Regions from separate parts of the Candidatus Clostridium stratigraminis genome, predicted to be linked through region 2. Evidence: predicted binding sites of a transcription regulator. Region 2 holds the regulator's gene; the other holds the start of a gene.
What was found. Region 2 encodes Rex, which represses fermentation and respiration genes when NADH is low (regulators of the CRP and FNR family bind a similar motif). Its sites were predicted from a motif close to ATTGTTAANNNNTTAACAAT; they were not measured.

Region 1 (4,396 bases), on a different contig from region 2:
AGCAAATATTAAAGACCTTATTATAATTGCAAATGACACTAGCTTTGTAGATAAGGGTATTGGAAGGCTTGTTGTAAATAGACAGGTTAAAAAAGTAATTGCTTCCCATATTGGTACAAATTCTGAAACAGGAAGACTTATGAATGAAGGTCTTATGGAAGTGGAGCTTGTACCACAAGGAACCTTAATTGAAAGAATCAGGGCAGGCGGATCAGGCTTAGGTGGAGTATTAACGCCTACAGGTATTGGAACAATTGTTGAGGAAGGCAAGCAAAAGGTAACTATTGAAGGAAAAGAATATTTAATCGAGCTTCCATTAAGAGCTGATCTTTCAATTATCAGAGGAACTATAGTTGATGAATTTGGTAATACCTTCTACAAGGGAACAACTAGAAACTTCAATCCATTAATAGCCATGGCAGCAGACAAGGTAGTAGTTGAAACAGAAAAGTTAGTAAAGGTGGGGGAACTTAATCCCGATTATGTTATAACTCCAGGGGTGCTTATAGACTACATTATAGAAGGAATTTAGTTTTAGAATTTACCATGAACCCGCATAAATGCAGTAAATATTTAAATATTTATATTTTTATCTATTTATATATTTGAATATTTACATATTTAAATAACTAGGTTTAAATTTACCCTTGAAGGAATCACTAGGGACGGTTCCTTATGATTTCACAGGGAATCGCCCCTTAAGATTTGCATAGAATCATTAGGGACCGTCCCTTAGGATTTAAAAAATAGGAGGTGAACAATTTGGTAGATAGTAAAATGGCGAAGGAAGTAATTGCAAAAAGGGTTGCACAGGAGCTTAAGGATGGACAGCTTGTTAACCTAGGAATTGGCCTTCCAACTCTAGTTGCAAATTATATTCCAGAAGGCATGCATATCACTTTTCAATCAGAAAACGGCATGGTAGGAATGGGACCTGCCGCTGCAGTTGGTGATGAAGATATGGATATTACAAATGCAGGAGGACAATATGTAACAATTCTTCCTCATGGTGCATTCTTTGACAGTGCAACCTCCTTTGCGCTTATAAGGGGAGGTCATGTAGATGCTACTGTTCTTGGAGCATTAGAAGTGGATGAGGAAGGTAACCTTGCTAACTGGATAATTCCGGGGAAGATGGTTCCAGGCATGGGTGGTGCCATGGATTTAGTTACAGGAGCTAAAAGAGTAATAGTTGCTATGCAGCACACAGGAAAAGGGGAACCCAAAATACTTAAAAAATGCAGACTTCCTCTTACAGCAAAGGCTGAGGTGGACTTAATTGTTACTGAATTATGTGTTATTGAAGTAACAAAGGAAGGTCTAGTCCTAAGAGAAATTCATAAAGATACAACTATAGATGAAGTTAAATCACTTACGGAAGCAGCATTAATTATTCCTGAGGAAGTAAAAATTATGAATGTTTAGCTGCTTTACTGAATTCACATTTATGATCTTTTCTAAATGAGGAATGAAGGCTTAAGAAACATGATTTATAAATAACATTAATAAATAAATATCAAATAAAAAATTAAAAATTTTAAATTAACGGGGGTTTTTATTCATGAAAAAGGGATGTAAATTTGGAACACACAGAGTTATGGAGCCACAAGGAGTATTGCCACAAGCAGCACTAAGGATTAACAACGATATGGAAATCTACAGCAATGAAATGCTTATAGATGTTCAAGCTCTTAATATCGATTCAGCTAGCTTTACTCAATTAGAACAGGAAGCTAATGGAGATTCAGAAAAAATCAAAGCTAAGATACTAGAGATAGTAGGTCAAAGAGGAAAGATGCAAAATCCTGTAACAGGTTCAGGTGGAATGCTTATAGGAACAATAGCTCAAATAGGAGAAGATTTAAAGGACAGAGACTTAAAGGTTGGAGATAAAATAGCTTCCTTAGTTTCCTTATCCTTAACTCCATTAAAAATAGAAGAAATCATTGATATTAAGCAGGATATTGACAGAGTTGAAGTTAAAGCTAAGGCTATATTATTTGAAAGTGGAATTTATGCAAAGCTTCCAAATGATATGACTGAAAACCTTGCACTAGCTGCACTAGACGTAGCAGGAGCACCAGCACAGGCAGCAAAATTAGTTAGACCAGGGCAAAGTGTTTTAGTGCTAGGTGCACATGGAAAATCAGGTATGCTTTGCTGCTACGAAGCGATGAAGAGAGTTGGACCTACAGGAAAAGTTATAGGCTTAGTTAGAAAAGAATCACAGGCTAAAGACTTAATGGAGTGGGGACTTTGTCATGAGGTTATAATTGGAGATGCTCAAAAACCAGTTGATGTATTAAATAAGACACTTGAAGCTAATAAGGGAAAAGAAGTTGATATCTCAATAAGCTGCGTAAATATACCAAACACTGAAATGTCCTGCATTCTTCCAGTAAAGGATGATGGAACAGTTTACTTCTTCTCTATGGCAACTAGCTTTACAAAGGCAGCACTTGGAGCTGAAGGAGTAGGCAAGGATGTCAATATGATAATTGGAAACGGCTATACAAAGGATCATGCAGAAATTACATTAGCAGAACTTAGAGAAAGTGAAACCTTAAGAAAAATATTTGAAAAGTTATATATTTAATAAATAAGGGGTATGGGGGAAATAAAATGAAAGTGAATAGAAGGTTCGAACTCTTTAAAGAAGCTTCTGACGAGCAGTGGAATGACTGGAAATGGCAGGTTAGAAATAGAATTGAAACTCTTGAAGACCTTAAAAAATATCTTCCTTTAACAGTAGAAGAGGAAGAAGGTATTAAGAAATGTCTAGAAAGCTTTAGAATGGCCATAACACCTTACTATTTATCACTTATTGATGTAAATGATCCAAATGACCCAATAAGAAAACAAGCAATACCTACAGCATTTGAAACCTATAGATCAGAGGCTGATTTGGTTGACCCACTTCATGAAGACGCAGATTCACCAGTACCTGGACTTACTCATAGATATCCAGATAGAGCATTACTCTTAGTTACAGATCAGTGCTCCATGTACTGCAGACACTGTACTAGAAGAAGATTTGCAGGCCATCATGATAGTTCACTTCCAATGACACAAGTTGATAATGCCATTGATTATATTGCAAAAACTCCAGTTATTAGAGATGTATTAATATCAGGAGGAGACCCATTACTACTTTCAGATGAAAAGCTTGAATATATTATTTCAAAATTAAGAGCAATACCTCATGTGGAAATAGTACGACTTGGTTCAAGAACTCCAGTAGTTATGCCTCAAAGAATAACTGAAGACTTAGTTAACATGCTTAAGAAATATCATCCAATTTGGCTAAATACACACTTTAACCATCCAAATGAAATAACAGAAGATGCTAAGAGAGCTTGCGAGCTTTTATCTAATGCAGGTATTCCTCTTGGAAATCAATCTGTACTTTTACGAGGAGTTAATGACTGCATGCATGTTATGAAAAAACTAGTAAATGAGCTAGTTAAAATAAGAGTTAGACCATATTATATCTATCAATGCGATTTATCCTTAGGCTTAACTCACTTTAGAACACCAGTAGCTAAGGGAATAGAAATCATCGAAGGCTTAAGAGGACATACCTCAGGCTTCTGCATTCCAACCTTTGTAGTAGATGCACCTGGTGGTGGAGGAAAGATTCCTGTAATGCCAAATTATATAATTTCTCAAGGCTATGATAAGGTTATTTTAAGAAACTTTGAAGGAGTTATTACTACCTATGAAGAGCCTTCAGATTATACTCCAGGCTGCAACTGTGAGGTATGCAGAGGAGAAACTAAGGTTACTAAGGTAGGAGTTGCAGGACTATTAAATAATCAGCAAATGGCACTTGAACCAGAAGGCTTAGAGCGAAAGAAGAGAACAAAACATCTTCATGAACAGGACATTGTAACTGTTTAAATATTTAGACGTGGAACTCTCTTAAGTGGTAGAAGCACTCGTAGGAATAACTGTTCAGACTAAACTACTAAAATGCTTAAGAAAAAATACAAACTGAAGGATACTGAAATCACTGAATTAATAGGGTAAGGATTAAATCCCTTCAGCAATTTCAGTTTCTTCAGTGTATTCCGCCTCATATAGTTTTAAAAAGATTATAGATCTAAGTGGGGGATATCATGGGGAAGATTGATATATTAGATAGAATAAAAAACTACCACACAATATCTATAATTGGAATGGACAAAAATGTGGGAAAAACCACAGCTTTAAACTATATTTTAGATAAGACCAGGAACAATATAACCCTTGGTCTTACCTCTATCGGACGAGATGGGGAAGAGGAAGATAGAGTAACTGAAACAAAGAAGCCCAAAATATATATAAAAAGGGACACTTATCTAGCAACTTCTAAACAGTGTTTATTTAATGGGGATATTACAAAGGAAATATTAGA
Region 2 (4,396 bases):
TCTCTTTTTTTCTTTCTTTCTTCTTGAATTTGAGTTTTAGTTTTTCCCTGGGCTGCTATTTCTTCTTCAAATCTTAAAGGATTTTTCTTTTTTTCTATATAGTAGCTATAATTACCTAGATATTCTTTAACTCCATCTTCTTTAAGTTCATAAATTTTATTAATTACCTTATTTAAAAAATATCTGTCATGTGAAATAACCAGCACTGTACCATCATAATTTAGAATGGATTCCTCTAAAGCTTCTCTAGATGGTATATCCAAATGATTTGTAGGTTCGTCTAAAAGTAAGAAATTAGATTTAGAAAGCATTAGTTTTAATAGATTTATTCTACATTTTTCCCCACCGCTAAGTGTATCAATGTTCTTAAATACATCATCACCTGTGAATAAAAATGCTGCCAAAGCATTTCTAAGCTCTGTAGTAGTCATATTAGGGAAATCATCCCAAACTTCATCTATAACACTTTTCTCTGAATGCAAATTAGACTGCTCCTGATCATAGTAGCCAATAAAAACATTTTTGCCGAGAACCTTAACACCTGCATCTTTTTCAAGGTTATCCATAATAATTCTAAATAAGGTGGTTTTTCCTCTCCCATTTTCTCCGATTAATGCTGTTCTTTCTCCTCTTTTAATATCCAAATCCAAGTTTTTAAACAAAAGCTTTTCACCAAAGGCTTTACTTAAATTTTCAATATGCAGAACATCATTACCAGATTTTATTTGGGTTTCAAAGGAAATTTTAGCAGCTTTTTTATCCTTATCAGGTGCCTCGATTCTTACAATCTTATCAAGTGCCTTTTCTCTGCTTTCAGCAGCCTTAATACTTTTCTCTCTATTAAAGGAACGGTAGCGTTCAATTATTTCTTCCTGTCTTTTAATTTCAGCTTGCTGAATATTATAGGCCTTAAGCTGAACTTCATAATTTTTCTTTTTAAGTTCTACAAAAGCAGTATAATTTCCATTATAGCTGTTTACACGTCCGTTAATTAGTTCAATAGTCTTATTAGTAATAGAATCTAAGAAAAACCTATCATGGGAAATTAAAATAACTGTACCTTTATAATTCTTTAAATATTCTTCAAGCCATTCAATGGCATCTAAATCAAGATGATTTGTAGGTTCATCTAGCAAAAGAATATCTGGGTTAGTTAATAACAGTTTAGAAAGTGCAACCATTGTTTTTTGACCGCCGCTTAAGATATTGATATTTTTATTAAAATCCTCTTCATTAAAACCGAGGCCTTTTAAAACCCTATTAATATCTGCCTGATAGGTAAAACCGCCTCTGTTATTATAAAGATCTGTTAAGGAGGAGTATTCATGAATAATTTTTTCATGATAATCCTTCCTTGAGCTGTCATAGGGTTCATTTAATTTTTCAGTTAATTCCTTTATTCTATTTTCCATTTCAATAAGTTCATTAAATACTGTTAAAAGCTCATCATAAATAGAATTAGTACTTTCTAAGGCTAAGTGCTGAGATAAGTAGCCAATCCTCTTATTTTTTTCAATAAATAAATCACCTTTATCTTGTTCCAGCTGACCTGTTAGAATTTTGAAAAGTGTTGATTTTCCAGCACCATTAGCACCTATTAAACCAACTTTCTCACCTTCGTTTATATTAAAAGTAATTGAATTTAATATAACTTCAATACCATAGCTCTTATTTATTTCCTTACAACTTAAAACTATCACTTTTATCACTCCAAATTTTTTCATCCATTAGTGTATATTGTACTATGTTATAGAGATATTTAAAAGAGGCATAAGCTTTACTATTCTTTTATTACTTATTAACAAAAATATTGACAGTAAAAAAAAATTAGGTAATACTATAAGGTATATATTAAAAATAACTTAATGGATGTGAGGAAAGCAATGGATAAAAAGAAAAATAATATATCAATGGCTGTTATAAAAAGGCTTCCTAAATATCATAGATATTTACAAGAATTATTAGAAAATGATATTGATAGAATTTCATCAAAAGAGCTTAGTGAAAAAATAGGCTTTACTGCTTCTCAAATTAGGCAAGACTTAAATTGCTTTGGTGATTTTGGTCAGCAGGGTTATGGTTATAATGTAAAAGATTTAAGCAATGAAATACGTTCAATTTTAGGGCTTACAAAAGATTACAACACAATAATTATCGGTGCTGGTAATATAGGTCAGGCCATTGCAAATTATACTAGATTTGATAGGTTAGGTTTTTCTCTACTTGGTATATTTGATGCAAACCCTAAGATGGTTGGACTAAGTATAAGAGATGTTGAAATTAAAGATGTTGATAATCTGCCAGAATTCTTGCACAAAAATAAAGTTGATATTGGAATAATATGTGTTCCCAAAAATAGTGCACAAAAGGTTTGTGATGCCTTAGTTAAAAATGGAGTTAAAGCTATTTGGAATTTTGCACCTACTGATTTAGAAATTCCTGAGGATGTTGTAGTTGAAAATGTACATTTAAGTGAAAGCTTGCTTACTCTTTCTTATTTATTAAAGGATAGAAACGAAGAGTAAACTTATCAGAAAAATTGAACTCTTACAAATATTAAAAATAATATACACATTTAATTGAAAGATAAAAATAAAAAGTGTATAATAATAATTGGAGCTGATGCTTCAATTATTTTTATACACTTTTGTTAATATTTTAACATAGTGAAGTTTATATTTAAAATACGGGGGGATATGGGTGAATAATATTATTTTTGAAAAGGAAAATCATATTGCTATTGTGACTATTAATAGACCTAAGGCATTAAATGCATTAAATTCAGAAACGCTTTTTGAGCTAGATCAAACTATAGACGAGATACTTAAGGATGAGGACATTTATGTAGTATTAATAACAGGAGCTGGAGAAAAAGCTTTTGTTGCTGGAGCAGATATTATGGAGATGAAGGACTTAAATGTAATACAAGGAAGAAAGTTCAGTATGCTCGGCAATAAGATTTTTAGGAAGATAGAGAACATGGAAAAGCCTGTTATAGCAGCGTTAAACGGTTTCACCTTAGGAGGTGGCTGTGAACTTGCTATGGCTTGTGATATAAGAATTGCTTCTACAAAGGCAAAATTTGGTCAGCCGGAAGTGGGACTAGGTATAACACCAGGCTTTGGCGGAACCCAGAGATTATCTAGACTGGTTGGGATGGGAACAGCCAAGGAATTATTGTACACAGGAAGGGTCATAGATTCAAATGAGGCTTATAGAATAGGTCTTGTTAACAAGCTCATAGAGCCAGAAAGGCTTATGGAAGAGGCAAAAAATCTTGCAATTTCAATAGCTGCAAATGCGCCAATAGCTGTAAAACTATGCAAGTCAGCAATCAACAGGGGCATGCAGGTGGACATAGATACAGCAATAATGTATGAGGCAGAGGTTTTTAGTGAGTGTTTTTCAACAAATGACCAAAAAGAAGGAATGGAAGCATTTTTAGAAAATAGAAGCAAGAAGTTTTCTAATAGCTAATAATCTACAGGAAAAATGAAGTTGAGTATTAATTTTTTAAAGGAAATTTTTATAACTCGTCTTAAAGCATAGAATTGTATAAAGTGGGGGGAAATTTATGGATTTTACATTTACAAGAGAGCAGGAATTTGTCAGACAAATGGTTAAGGAATTTGCAGAAAATGAAGTTAAACCAATTGCTGCCGAAATAGATGAAACCGAAAGGTTCCCAATTGAAAATGTAAAAAAGATGGCAAGGTTTAATATGATGGGAATACCTTTTCCAGTAGAATACGGCGGAGCTGGCGGAGACAATCTTTCTTATATAATTGCTGTAGAAGAATTATCCAAGGTTTGCGGATCAACAGGGGTTATACTTTCAGCTCATACTTCCCTTTGTGCAGGCTTAATTCATCAGTTTGGAAATGCTATGCAAAAGGAGAAATATTTAATACCTCTTGCTAAAGGGGAGAAGCTAGGTGCCTTTGGGCTTACTGAGCCAAATGCTGGTACAGACGCTGCAGGTCAGCAAACTACAGCTATCCTGGAAGGAGATCATTATGTAATAAATGGTTCTAAGATTTTCATAACAAATGGAGGAGCTGCAGATACTTTTGTGATTTTTGCAATGACAGATAAAAGCAAAGGGGTAAAGGGAATATCAGCCTTTATAATTGAAAAAGGCTATAAAGGTTTTTCAATAGGGAAAAGAGAAAATAAACTTGGAATAAGAGCTTCTTCAACTACTGAACTTATTTTTGAAGATTGTATCGTACCAAAAGAAAATCTAGTTGGGCAAGAAGGTAAGGGCTTTGGCATTGCCATGAAAACTTTAGATGGCGGAAGAATTGGTATAGCTGCACAAGCACTTGGAATTGCAGAAGGAGCTTATGAGGAAGCTTTAAAATATATGAAGGAAAGAAAACAATTTGGGAAAAGC

Region 1: a site for Rex is predicted at 1,502-1,521, ahead of kdd (L-erythro-3,5-diaminohexanoate dehydrogenase). Genes of this name have one in related genera too.

What each region holds. Positions count from the first base shown of each region.
Region 1 is NZ_JBJHZZ010000015.1:32,678-37,073, reverse strand. It holds gene atoD (acetate CoA-transferase subunit alpha) at 1-532, shown strand, start outside; gene ACJDUG_RS15240 (3-oxoacid CoA-transferase subunit B) at 778-1,425, shown strand; gene kdd (L-erythro-3,5-diaminohexanoate dehydrogenase) at 1,562-2,596, shown strand; gene kamA (lysine 2,3-aminomutase) at 2,623-3,900, shown strand; gene kamB (lysine 5,6-aminomutase reactivase subunit KamB) at 4,119-4,396, shown strand, end outside.
Region 2 is NZ_JBJHZZ010000002.1:270,172-274,567, forward strand. It holds gene ACJDUG_RS05515 (ABC-F family ATP-binding cassette domain-containing protein) at 1-1,700, opposite strand, end outside; gene ACJDUG_RS05520 (redox-sensing transcriptional repressor Rex) at 1,884-2,525, shown strand; gene ACJDUG_RS05525 (short-chain-enoyl-CoA hydratase) at 2,695-3,477, shown strand; gene ACJDUG_RS05530 (acyl-CoA dehydrogenase) at 3,575-4,396, shown strand, end outside.